Regions from separate parts of the Mesorhizobium sp. SEMIA396 genome, predicted to be linked through region 1. Evidence: predicted binding sites of a transcription regulator. Region 1 holds the regulator's gene; the other holds the start of a gene.
The links. Region 1 encodes PhoB, which activates phosphate uptake and scavenging genes when phosphate is short. Its sites were predicted from a motif close to TGTCATNNANCTGTCAT; they were not measured.

Region 1 (6,524 bases):
ACGCGCCATCGCCGTGTCACCCGAGGTGATCCTGATGGACGAACCGTGTTCGGCGCTCGACCCGATCGCCACTGCTCGCGTCGAGGAACTGATCGACGAACTGCGCCAGAACTATACGATCGTCATCGTCACCCATTCGATGCAGCAGGCAGCGCGCGTGTCGCAGCGCACCGCGATGTTCCATCTAGGCTATCTGGTCGAGGAGGGCGCCACCGACAAGATGTTCACCACCCCCGACGACAAACGCACCCAGGACTACATCACCGGCCGGTTCGGCTGAGCTCAGGCATATGAGGGACGAAGATCATGGGTGAACATACCGTTGCATCTTTCGATGAGGATCTGGAGCAGATCAGCCAGCTGATCCGCGACATGGGCGATCTCGCCCGCTCGATGGTCAGTGGCTCGACCAAGGCTTTGCTCAATTCGGACAATGCGCTGGCGCAGCGCGTGGTTTCCGACGATGCGATCATGGATGCCCGCCAGCGCGAGCTGGACGATCGCGCCATCACGCTGATCGCCAAGCGCCAGCCAATGGCCAACGATCTGCGTGCGGTGGTCGGTTCGATCCGCATGGCCGGCGACCTCGAGCGCATCGGCGACCTTGCCAAGAACATCGCCAAGCGCGTCGGCACTGTCGGGCTGAGCGTCACGCCGCACGATCTTTCGCATTCGATCGACGCGATGGCGCAGCTGGTGCTGATCCAGGTGCAGGGGGTCGTCGACGAGTATGCCGCCGCTGACGCGGCAGCGCTTGCCACGCTCAGAAACAATGATGAACGCATCGACGTCAAATACACCTCGGTGTTCCGCGAGCTGCTGACCTACATGATGGAAGATCCCCGCAACATCACGGCGTGCACGCACCTGTTGTTTTGCGCCAAGAACCTCGAGCGGATCGGCGACCACGTGACCAACATCGCCGAAAATGCCTACTATGTTTTGACCGGCACGCAGCTGCCAGCCAATCGTCCGAAGCAGGACGAGACGGCAATGTCCGCGCCAGCGGCATAACAAGGGTGACCAGCCGATGATCGCACCACGCATCATGGTGGTGGAGGATGAGGAGCCGCTAGGCGTGCTGCTCCGCTACAATCTTGAATCCGAAGGTTACCAGGTCGAGGTGGTGACGCGCGGCGATGAGGCCGAAATCCGGCTGCAGGAGAACGTTCCCGATCTTCTGGTGCTCGACTGGATGGTGCCTGCGGTTTCGGGCATCGAACTCTGCCGGCGCCTGCGAATGCGTCCCGAGACCGAGCGGCTGCCGATCATCATGCTGACCGCGCGAGGCGAGGAAAGCGACCGCGTGCGCGGCCTGTCGACCGGCGCCGACGACTATCTGGTCAAGCCCTTCTCGACGCCGGAGTTCATGGCCAGGGTCAAGGCGCTGCTGCGCCGGGCCAAGCCGGAAGTGCTGTCCAGCGTGCTAAAGGTCGGCGATATCGTGCTCGATCGCGAGTCGCACCGTGTCTATCGCAAGAAGAGCGAGATCCGGCTTGGGCCGACGGAATTCCGCCTGCTCGAATTCATGATGCGCCATCCAGGCCGCGTGTTCTCGCGCAGCCAGCTGCTCGACAATGTCTGGGGCGAGACGATCTACATCGACGAGCGCACGGTCGACGTGCATGTCGGCCGGCTGCGCAAGGCGGTCAACAATGGCCGTATGCCTGATGTCATCCGCACGATCCGTGGGGCCGGATACGCCATCCGAGAGGACTGAACTCCCTCGTTTGAACTCACGCCACGTTCTTGCCGCCGAAACCGGATCTCGCCTGCACGCCCGGCGCAAAAATCTCCTGATCGACGAAGATCAGCGCCCGCATGGCGCAGCCTTCGCGGATCAGCGGCAGTTCGTTCGGCTCGGTGTCGAAGGAAATCGATTTGGAATGCTGGCCGCCGGCGGTCTGGGCAATCGCTTGCCGCAATGCCGGCTCGATCAGGTCGAAGGCGGCGGCGCTGACACCGACCATGGCGACCGGCGCCGGATCGATCAGCGCGAACAGGCTGCCGAGGCCGTAGCCGAGCGCTTCGCCGGCCTTGCGATAGGCTTCCCGTTCGGGTCCGTCACCTTCGCGGGCCGCGGCAGCCAGGGCGCGCATGTCGGCGTCGCTGACATCGGCGACGGGTTCTGCATCCTCGCCCATCTGCCTGGCGTTGCGCCAGATGGCGTAATTGCCCGCATAGGCTTCGACGCAGCCGCGCCGTCCGCAGCGACATAGCGCGCCGTTCGGCCGATGGATCATGTGGCCGAATTCGCCGCCCGAAGAATGGGTGCCGGTGAACAATTCGCCCTTCAGCACCAGTCCCATGCCGATGCCGTGCGACAAAAGGATAGCGATGAAATCGTCGCGGTAACGATCGGGGTCGCGCCAGCGCAGCGCCACCGCCATCATGTTGCAGTCGTTCTCCATTATGGCAGGGATGCCGAACTCGTCTTCGAATATGTCAGCGAAGGCGATGTCGGTGTGCGGCGTGATCGGCGACCACAGCATGGCGCGGGCACGGGTGTCGGTGATGCCCTGGATGGCCAGCGCGATGCGGGCGATGCTGCGCACGTCCAGGTCGGGATCTGCCAGGCGGCGCCGCACGATGGCCGTGCATTCCCCGATCAGCGACTCGCGCGACATCGTCAGCGTGTCCAGCCGGCGCTGTTCCTCGGATATCACCTGGCCGGCATAGTCGATGACGGCGACGGAGAGGAAGTTCAGCGACAGCACCACGGTCATTACCGCGGCCGCTTCCGGATTGAGACTGAGGCCGACCTGCGGCCGGCCGCGTTTGAGCGAGCCGGCCTCGCTCGGCTTGCTTTCGGTCAGGATGCCTTCGACGATCAGGTCGGATGAAATCGCCGAGATGGTCGAATGGCTGAGGCTTGTGGTCGCGGCGATCTCGGTTCGTGACGGCTGTCCGGCGCGGCGCACTGCCGCGATCACCATGGCGCGGTTGCGGCGGCGCAGATCGTCGTGGCGGATTCCGACCGACATGTTCTTTCATATCCTCCCGGTCGCCGCGGTTCCTCCTGCCCCTGGAACGCTGTCGGTGACGCCGGTAAATACTGGCAGAAGCTGCATGCCGTGTCATTTATTTATTCCGAGACTCGAAAAAAACTCGAAATGACATCAAAATCCATCAGAATCGATGTTGACAGCGTTCGGGCGTTGGCCCAGTATTTTTTCGAGGCTCGAAAAAATAGAGCCTCTGTGCCGGCCCTCGGGTCAGTTTGGTCGCGCCATACGCGGCGCAGGGAGGATAATATGAAAAGATTCACGGCCGCCATCCTGGCGGGTGCCGCCATGTCGCTGACGCTCGCGTCTGTCGCGCAGGCGAAGGACAAGGTTGTCGGCGTTTCGTGGTCCAACTTCCAGGAAGAACGCTGGAAGACCGACGAGGCCGCCATGAAGACGGCGATCGAGGCCGCCGGCGACAAGTACATCTCCGCCGATGCGCAGTCCAATCCCGGCAAGCAGCTTACCGATGTCGAAAGCCTGATCTCGCAGGGCGCTAATTCCCTGATCATCCTGGCGCAGGACGCTTCGGCCATCGGCCCGGCCGTGCAGAAGGCGCTGGACGAAGGCATTCCGGTCGTCGGCTATGACCGGCTGATCGAGAACAAGGACGTCTTCTATCTGACCTTCGACAACAAGGAAGTCGGCCGCATGCAGGCCCGCGAAGTGTTCAAGGTCAAGCCGGAAGGCAACTACGTCTTCATCAAGGGCTCCGGTGCCGATCCCAATGCCGACTTCCTGTTCTCGGGCTCGATGGAAGTGCTCAAGGAAGCCATCGACAGCGGCAAGATCAAGAATGTCGGCGAAGCCTACACGGATGGCTGGCTGCCCGCCAACGCCCAGAAGAACATGGAGCAGTTCCTGACCGCCAACGACAACAAGGTCGACGCGGTGGTCGCGGCCAATGACGGCACTGCCGGTGGCGTCGTCGCGGCGCTGACGGCTCAAGGCTTGGCCGGCACCGTGCCGGTCTCGGGTCAGGACGGCGACCACGCCGCGCTGAACCGCATCGCCCTCGGCACGCAAACCGTGTCGGTGTGGAAGGACGCGCGGGAGCTCGGCAAGAATGCCGCCGAGATCGCCTCGCAACTGGCCGACGGCAAGAAGACGAGCGACATCGCCGGCGCCAAGGACTTCACGACGCCGGGCGGCAACACCGTCAAGTCGCTGTTCCTGACCCCGGTTGCCATCACCAAGGACAATCTCAACGTCGTCATCGACGCCGGCTGGATCAAGAAGGACGAAGTCTGCGCGGGTGTCGCCGCCGGCACCGTGGCGGCCTGCAACTGATCCGTACCACTTTGCAATATCTGAACGCCGCGGCCCAAAAGCCGCGGCGTTTTCTCAAAGAATTCTGTTTCCGCATCATGCGGATAGCTTCTAGGCTGGGCTCCGGCATGCGCGTCAGACGGCCAGCCGGTGGGAGGAAACCATGACCGATACGACGTCAAACCCGCAGACCGATACGGCGCGCGCGTCGGAACTCGGCGCCGTCGCCCGGTTCCTGAAGGCGACCGAGATCGACACCCGCATGCTCGGCATGATCGGCGCGCTGCTGGTTATCTGGATTGGGCTGCATGTCATTTCCAGCCTGCGCCTTGGCGTCAATCCGCTCGATTTCGACAGCCGCACCTTTCTCACGCCGCGCAATCTGTGGAACCTGTCGGTGCAGACATCCGCGGTTGCCATCATGGCCTGCGGCATGGTGCTGGTCATCGTCATGCGCAACATCGACCTGTCGGTCGGTTCCGCCGAGGGCCTGATCGGCATGGTGATGGGATTTGCCCAGGTGCATTTCCTGGTGCGCTTTGTCGGGCTCGAACTCGGCAACCCGTGGATCTGGGTCCTGGCACTGGTCATCGGCCTGGCGCTCGGCCTGTTGATCGGCGCTTTTCAAGGCTTCGTCATCGCCTATCTCGAAGTGCCCGCCTTTATCGTGACGCTGGGCGGCCTGCTGGTCTGGCGCGGTGCCGCCTGGTGGGTCACTTCAGGCCAGACCGTGGCGCCGCTTAACGCCACTTTTCAGCTGATGGGCGGTGGGCCGGCGGGATCGATCGGCGCGACCTGGAGCTGGGTCGTTGGGATCGTCGCCTGCCTCGCCGTGGTGTTTGGGCTGTTCAACGGGCGGGTGCAGCGCAAGCGTTTCCGGTTTCCGCTACGTCCGATCTGGGCCGAGGCGCTGCTTGGAGTCGTCACCTGCGGCGCCATCATGGGTGCGGTCTGGCTCGCCAACTCCTACCCCTGGCCGATCGGCATCGTGAACAGATATGCGGCCGCCAACAACATCACCGTTCCCGAAGGCGGCCTGTTCATCGCCCACGGTATCGCGATACCGGTGCTGATGGCTGTCGCCGTCGGGCTGGTCATGACCTTCATCACCAACCGCACCCGTTTCGGCCGCTATGTGTTCGCCATCGGCGGCAATCCCGAGGCGGCCAATCTCGCCGGCATCAACACGCGATGGATCACCATGAAGGTGTTCATGATCATGGGCGTGCTGGCCACGATTGCCGCGGCGATCTCCTCGGCCCGGCAGAATTCGGCCACCAACGTGCTTGGAACGCTCGACGAACTGCTCGTCATTGCAGCCGCCGTGATCGGCGGCACGTCGCTTGCCGGCGGATCGGGAACGATCATCGGCGCCATGCTGGGCGCCCTGCTGATGCAGTCGCTGCAGTCCGGCATGGTGCTGCTCGGCGTCGACTCGCCGCTGCAGAGCATCGTCGTCGGGGCCGTACTGGTCATCGCCGTGTGGCTCGACACCGTCTATCGCAAGCGCGTCTAGGAGGGCATGCCATGAATGACAAGACTGCTCCTGCAGCCACCGCGCTGATCGACATGAGGAACATCTCGATCGCGTTTGGCGGCATCCGCGCCGTCGACGACGCCTCGATCGATCTTTTCCCCGGCGAGGTCGTGGCGCTGCTCGGCCACAATGGCGCCGGCAAGTCGACATTGATCAAGATCCTGTCCGGCGCCTACAAGCGCGATTCGGGCCAGATCTTCGTCAACGGCGAGGAGGCATCGATCTCCAATCCACGCGACGCCAAGAAATACGGCATCGAGACGATCTACCAGACGCTGGCGTTGGCCGACAATGTCGACGCCGCCGCCAATCTGTTCCTCGGCCGCGAGCTGATGACCGCCTGGGGTACGCTCGACGACGTTGCCATGGAGGCCGAGGCGCGCAAGGTGATGGGCCGGCTCAATCCCCGCTTCCAGCGCTTCAAGGAGCCGGTGATCAAGCTGTCGGGCGGCCAGCGGCAATCGGTGGCGATCGCGCGTGCGATCCTGTTCAACGCCCGCATCCTGATCATGGACGAGCCGACGGCGGCGCTTGGTCCGCAGGAAACGGCGCAGGTCGGCGAACTGGTCAAGCAGCTCAAGTCCGATGGCATCGGCATCTTCCTGATCAGCCACGACATCCACGATGTGTTCGAGCTTGCCGACCGGGTCTGCGTCATGAAGAACGGTCAGGTCGTTGGCACCGCCCGCACCACCGATGTCACCCAGGACGAG
Region 2 (6,524 bases), on a different contig from region 1:
CCGCGGCAAGCTCGGGATCGAGCAGTCTGTGCGTGTAGTCGAAGGTGGGCCCGAGCAATTGGCCGCCGGGCAGATCCTTGTAGGTCGCCGACACGCGCCGCTCGACCAGCATGGTGGCGGTGTCGATCGGCTTGGAGTAGCCGAAGCGTGGCAGCGTGGTGCGATAGGCGCGCACCAGGAAGATCGCCTCGATCATGTCGCCGCGCGCCTGGACGATGGCGAGCGCGGCCAGCTCCCGATCGTAGAGCGAGCCTTCGCTCATCACCCGGTCGACGCCGAGCGCCAGCTGCTCGACGATCTGGTCGAGGCGAAGCGCCGGCACCGAACGGTCGCCGCGCCGGCGGTCGGCAAGCAGGCTGTGGGCGTTGGCGATTGCGGCTTCGCCACCTTTTACCGCGACATACATCTTACGCCTCCATCGTCTTGATGCGCGTCGTGCGCGGCAGGCAGGCAATGCCGCCTGATGTGACGAGGATGATGTCGACGCCACGCGGAAAGCGCTTGATGTTCTGTTTCCACTGCTCGACGAAATGGCGCGGCATCTGTGCCGGCGCGATCGTGGCGCTGGTTTCGATGCCGGGACCTTCGAGCAACAGCGGCGTGCCGGAGACGAGATCGCCGACTTGCAGGATCAACGTGGTCGAACGGTCGGGATAGTCCTGCGTGCCCTGCGAAAAACCATCAAGCGACATCATCTCGGCCGGGGCCGCGATGAAGGCGAAATGCGCATCGGCCGGTGTGTTGGCCACGGGCGCGCCAGTGTGGAACCCAAGCCAGGATCTGATCGCGGCGGAAGCTTGCAGGGCCTGGTCGAGCCAGAGCGGGGTGTCGTTATCGCACAGCGCCAGTGCGATGGCGCCGGCGGTCGCCGAGAGCGGCGCCGGCGGGCGGGCGAAGGCCGGCAGCGGCTGCACGCTGCCCGGCCGAGCCATTGCGTCCATGACGGCGCGGAACACGGTCTGGGCGTCGAAGACCGGATCGGCGAAACCGCCCTCGATCGATTGCGCTGCAATGTCCATCAGTCTTCTCCGCGAACCATGGTGAAGAAATCCACCTTCGTTGCCGCCGTCTCGGCGCGGCGTTTTTCATGCGCTGCGGTTAGAGCCGACCGCAGGGGCGCTATCAGCCCGGTCTCGACCTCATTGCGGCGGGCAGGGTCCTGCCACAGCGCGTCGGCGATGGCCGCCAGCTTCGCCTTCTGCTTGTCGCGGCCAAGCGCATAGCAATGGCCGACCTGACCGGAGGGCAGCCGGACGGTGGCGCGGGTAACGGTCGCCTCGCCGACATTGAAAGGGGCGCCGCCGCCGCCGATGCGGCCGCGCAGGGTGACAAGGCCGGTTTCGGGGCCGCGCAGCAACTCGGCGTCCGAAGGCAGTCCGGCCTCATTCCAGAGCCGTACGATGTCATCGCCGCTGGATTGCGCAAGGGTTGCCATGGCGGCCTTGCGCTCGGCCTGGTCGCGGGCTTCCTGTCCTCGCATAAGCTATCGTCCTCGTGGCTAAATTTGTCTATTGATATAGACAACTATACAAATTATACCTATTATCTAGCGCGTGTCCATGACGGGTGGATGACAGCGATAGAAGACTGGGCGCTGGAAGGTGGGGGGCAATGAGGGTCGGGCGGCTGTCAGCGGACGGCATCGAGCGGCGCAGTGGCGTTTCGCTGTGGCGGCAGATTGCCGACAAGATCCTGCATGCGATCGCCATCGGCGATTTCACGGAGAATGCAGCGCTGCCGCCGGAGGTGGCGCTGGCAGAACGCTATGGCGTCAACCGTCACACGGTGCGCAGCGCCATATCGGCCCTTGTAAGGGAAGGCGTGCTGCGGGCCGAGCAGGGGCGCGGCACCTTCGTGCTGTCGCGCAAGCGGCTGTCCTATCCGATCGGGGCGCGCACACGCTTTTCGACAGGACTGCAAGGGCAGACGACGGAACGGCACATCGTCCTGCTCGCCTCGTCGGTCGAGCCGGCCAGCCAGCGCGTCGCCGAGGGACTGGGTCTTCCCAAGGGAGCCGATGTGATCCGGTTGGAAACGCGCGGCGAAGCCGACGGACGGCCGGTGTCGCGCGCTGCCGGCTGGTTCGAGGCCCGGCGCTTTGCCGGCATCGATGCCGCGATGGCGGAAACAGGCTCGATCACCGCATCGCTGGCGCGGTTCGGCATAGACGACTATCTCAGGCAATCGACCGTGCTGTCGGCGCGCCATGCCGATGCGGCGGACCTTGCCGACCTCGACCTGCAGCCGGGCGCCATCGTGCTGGTCACGGTTGCCGTCAACGTCACGCCGGACGGCCAGCCGATCCAGTTTTCCGAGTCGCGGTTTCCGGCCGAACGGGTGGAGCTGAAGCTGTCGGCGCTGTAGGGAGTGGACAGCTCGGTCGCGCTTATTTTTCAGCGACTTGGCGTTTGAGGACCGCCTTCCCCCACTCCGTCTCGGCTTCGCCGAGCCACCTCTCCCCCCTCCGGAGGGAGAGGAAGGAGCCCGCCTTGCTAAGCTCGCACCCTTCCTCTACCCCGTCGATCGGGGGAGAGGTGGCTCGGCGAAGCCGAGACGGAGTGGGGGTCGACCTGCGCGGGCGTCTTCAATTCGGACCGGCTTCGCCGTCTGCCATGTTATGATCCGACCTCGATCACAGCCTTGATCAGGCCCGATTTCTCATGTGCCCAACGAGCCAGATCGCGCGGCGTGCCGGCGAGTGTGGTGCGGTGTGTGACGAGCTTGGCCAGGGGAACGGCGCCGTTGCGGATCGAGGCGGCGACGTGATCGAAGTCGGCGCGCAAGGCGTTGCGGCTGCCGATCAGCGTCATCTCGCGCTTGTGGAATTCCGGATCGGAAAAGCTGATGTCGTCCTTGACAACAGAGACCAGTACCAAGGTGCCGCCATGCGCGACATGGGCAAAGGCCGACTGCACCGACTGGGTGTTGCCGGTGGCGTCGAAGACCACATCGAAGCCTTCGCCTGATGTCGCTTGCCTGACCAGATCGGGCACCGCGCCGCGCGAGCCGTCGAGGGTCTGGAAACCAAGCTCATTTGCGGCGAAGGCGAGCCTTTCACTGCTCATGTCGAGCAGCGTCACGTCGAGTTCGGCGATGCGGGCGAAGATGGCGGTGCCGAGCCCGATCGGGCCGGCGCCGATGACCAGCGTGCGGGCGCCGGGGTCGGCGCGGGCGCGCCGCACGGCATGCGCGCCGATGGCCAGGAACTCGACTGCGGCGGCGTCGGCCAGCGACAGGCCGTTGGCCGGATAGAGATTTTGCGCCGGCACCAGGATCTGTTCGCACATGGCGCCGTCGCGATGCACGCCCAGCACCTCGATCCTGAGGCAGCAATTGGGCTTGCCGTGCCGGCAGGCGATGCACTTGCCGCAGGAAAGATAGGGGTTGATCACCACGGGCTCACCAACGGCAAGATCGACGCCGTCGCCGGTCTCGACGATCGTTCCCGACACCTCATGGCCCATGATGCGAGGATAGGCGAGGAACGGGTGCTTGCCCTCGAAAATGTGGTAGTCGGTGCCGCAGATGCCGACATGGCTGACCGCCACCAGCGCCCAGCCGGGAGGCGGTGCCTCTGGTGCGGGCCGGTCTTCAAGGACGAGATCGCCGGGCGAACGGCAGAGGACGGCTTTCATGCGCTAATCCAGTCATGAAATCGCCGGCCCGTTGGTGTGGCGGGCCGGCGGTTGATTGCGGGATCGCTACTTGCCGCGGCGGCGCAGGCCGTCGAAGTAGACGATGATGATGATCAGCGCGCCGGTGATGATGCGCTGCCAGAACGAATTGACGTTGAGCAGGTTGGCGCCGTTGTTGATGGTGGCCAGGATGAAGGCGCCGAGCAGCGGCCCATGCACCGAGCCGACGGCGCCGAACAGCGAGGTGCCGCCGATGACCGAAGACGCGATCGCCTGCAGTTCCCAGCCCTCGGCCTGCGTCGGGTTGCCGATGCCGATGCGGGCGGCCAGCAGCACGCCGACAAAGGCGGCGCACAGGCCCGACAGCGTGTAGGCCATGTAGATGGTGCGCTGGACATTGACGCCGGACAGACGCGAAGCCTCGGCGTTGGAGCCGACCGAAAACAGGTATCGGCCCCAGCGGCTGTGGTGCAGGAAGATATAGGCCGGAATGCCGACCAGGATCACCATCCAGAACAGGTTGGGGATGCCGATGAAGGAATTGCGCGAGAAGGCGGTGAAGGTGTCGCTGTTGATGTTGATCGAATTGCCGTTGGTCATCAAAAGGCCGATGCCGCGCAGCGAGGTCAGCGTTGCCAGCGTGATGATGAAGGGTGGCAGGCCCATCTTGACGATGCCGAAGCCGTGGAACATGCCGATGGCGACGCCGACCAGCAGCGTCACCAGAATGGCGAGCCAGATGGGGAAGCCGGCATTGATCATCATGGCCACGACCACCGTGGCGAAACCGACCACGGCGCCGACCGACAGGTCGATGCCGCCGGTGATGATGACGAAGGTCTGGCCGACCGCCATGATGGCGATCATCGAGCCCTGGCGCAAGAGATTGGCCATGTTGTTGGCGGAGGCGAAGCTCGTCGTCGCCACGGAGAGAAGAATCCAGAGCAGAACCAGCAGCGCCAAAAGCGTCAGCCCAAACAGGACGTTGTAGTTGCGCTTCGGTTTTTCGACGGCGATCGCCTCGGTGCTCATATCTGTCCTCCCAGCTTTTCTTGTTTCTCGGCGAGCGCCTGAGTGAGAATATCCTCGTGGCTGGCGGCGTGAAAACCGTGCGTCGCCACCAGTTTGCCGCGCCGGAACACATGCAGCGTGTCGGCGAGTTCATAGACTTCCGGCAGATAGGACGAGATCAGGATGATGCCGGCGCCCTTTGACAAAAGTGCGCTGAACAGGCGGTAGATCTCGGCCTTGGTGCCGACATCGACGCCGACCGTCGGTTCGTCGAAGATGAACAGCTTGGCGCCGTGCGCCAGCCATTTGCCGATGACGATCTTCTGCTGGTTGCCGCCCGACAGGCTGGATGCCAGCGCGCCGCGCGTCGGTGTCTTGATGCGCAGATCGGCGATCTGGCGATCGGCTTGCGTCTTCTCCTGCGTGCTCGAAATCAGCAGATTGTTCGAGATACGCTTGTAGATCGGCAGGTTCAGGTTGAAGCCGACTGGCAGATTGAGGCAGAGGCCCTGGTCGCGGCGGCTTTCCGGCGCCAGCGCCATGCCGAGCTTGATCGCGTCATGTTCGGAGTTGACCTGAACTTCCTTGCCTTCCCACAGAATCTGGCCGGCCGATTTGCGATGGCGGCCGTAGAGCGTGGTGACGAACTCGCTCCGTCCGGCGCCGATCAGGCCATAGAGACCGACGATCTCGCCGGCGCGAACCGTCATCGAGACATTTTCGAAGCCCTTGCCGGACAGGCTCCTCGCCTCGAGGATCGCGGCGCCCGGCGTGAAATGCTCCTTGTGATAAACCTGCTCGATCGAGCGGTTGATCATCATTTTGACCAGCTCGGCATCGTTGGTCTCGGCGATGTTGCGGGTGCCGACCAGCGTGCCGTCGCGCAGCACGGAAACACGGTCGGCGAGTTCGAACACCTCCTCCATGCGATGGCTGATGTAGATGATCGTCACGCCTTCGCCCTTCAGCCGGCGGATCAGGGTGAAGAGCTGGTCGGCCTCCTTGCGGGTGAGGTAGGCGGTCGGCTCGTCGAAGATCAGGAATTTGGTGCCGCGCACGGTGGCGCGTGCGGCAGCAATCAGCTGCTGTTGGCCGATAGTGAGGTCGCCCAGCGTGACATGCGCCGGCAGGTCGAAGCCGAGATCGTCGATGATGGTCTGCGCTTGCCTGACCATGGCACGCTGCTGCAGGATGCCGAAGCGCGAATTCTCCTCGCCGAGGAACATGTTGGCGGCGACCGTCAGGTGGCGGCACAGCACGACTTCCTGGTGCACGGCATTGATGCCGAGCGCCATCGCCTCATGCGGCGTCGCCAGGGCAGCCGGCTGGCCCTCCCAGGCGATCTCTCCGGAGGTGCGCGGCATGACGCCGGTCAGAAGCTTGATGAGCGTGGATTTGCCGGCGCCGTTCTCGCCGACGATGGCGTGGATCTCACCGGACTTGAAGGCGAGGTCGACCGGCTTCAGCGCGTGGGTGCCGGGATAGCGCTTCTCCAGCCCGCGCAATTCGAGGATGGTCCGCCCCGGTTCCAGCACAGGGGCCGGATGCAGTTCCTGCGCCGTCGATGTCATGACAATCCTCCCAGATTGGCCTCACGATTGGCACGCGGCGAGACAAGGATATGTCTCGAAAACAGCCTAGCCTACGCTTATGGATTGCCAAGCCGTTTGTGCGGCAGCTTGTCTCCGGGGCGAGGTGCCCCGGAGACCATTGCGGATGCGACGGCTCAGAGCTTCGGATTGAGCAGCGCGTCGATCTTGGGGTCTTTCATGTTGTCCTTGGTCACCAGATTGGCGCCGGTGTCGACATTGGCTTCGACCTTCTCGCCCTTGGAAGCGGCGAGTGCGGTCTTGATGCCGTCATAGCCCATCCGGTACG

Region 2: a site for PhoB is predicted at 1,560-1,576, ahead of phnF (phosphonate metabolism transcriptional regulator PhnF). Genes of this name have one in related genera too.

The regions. Positions count from the first base shown of each region.
Region 1 is NZ_JANIFC010000008.1:43,013-49,536, reverse strand. It holds gene pstB (phosphate ABC transporter ATP-binding protein PstB) at 1-280, shown strand, start outside; gene phoU (phosphate signaling complex protein PhoU) at 307-1,014, shown strand; gene phoB (phosphate regulon transcriptional regulator PhoB) at 1,031-1,720, shown strand; gene NP503_RS19550 (ROK family protein) at 1,737-2,984, opposite strand; gene xylF (D-xylose ABC transporter substrate-binding protein) at 3,255-4,295, shown strand; gene NP503_RS19540 (sugar ABC transporter permease) at 4,438-5,790, shown strand; gene NP503_RS19535 (ATP-binding cassette domain-containing protein) at 5,802-6,524, shown strand, end outside.
Region 2 is NZ_JANIFC010000005.1:32,144-38,667, forward strand. It holds gene NP503_RS13995 (carbon-phosphorus lyase complex subunit PhnI) at 1-406, opposite strand, end outside; gene phnH (phosphonate C-P lyase system protein PhnH) at 408-1,019, opposite strand; gene phnG (phosphonate C-P lyase system protein PhnG) at 1,019-1,480, opposite strand; gene phnF (phosphonate metabolism transcriptional regulator PhnF) at 1,612-2,364, shown strand; gene NP503_RS14015 (zinc-binding alcohol dehydrogenase family protein) at 2,616-3,635, opposite strand; gene NP503_RS14020 (ABC transporter permease) at 3,702-4,667, opposite strand; gene NP503_RS14025 (sugar ABC transporter ATP-binding protein) at 4,664-6,217, opposite strand; gene NP503_RS14030 (ABC transporter substrate-binding protein) at 6,373-6,524, opposite strand, start outside.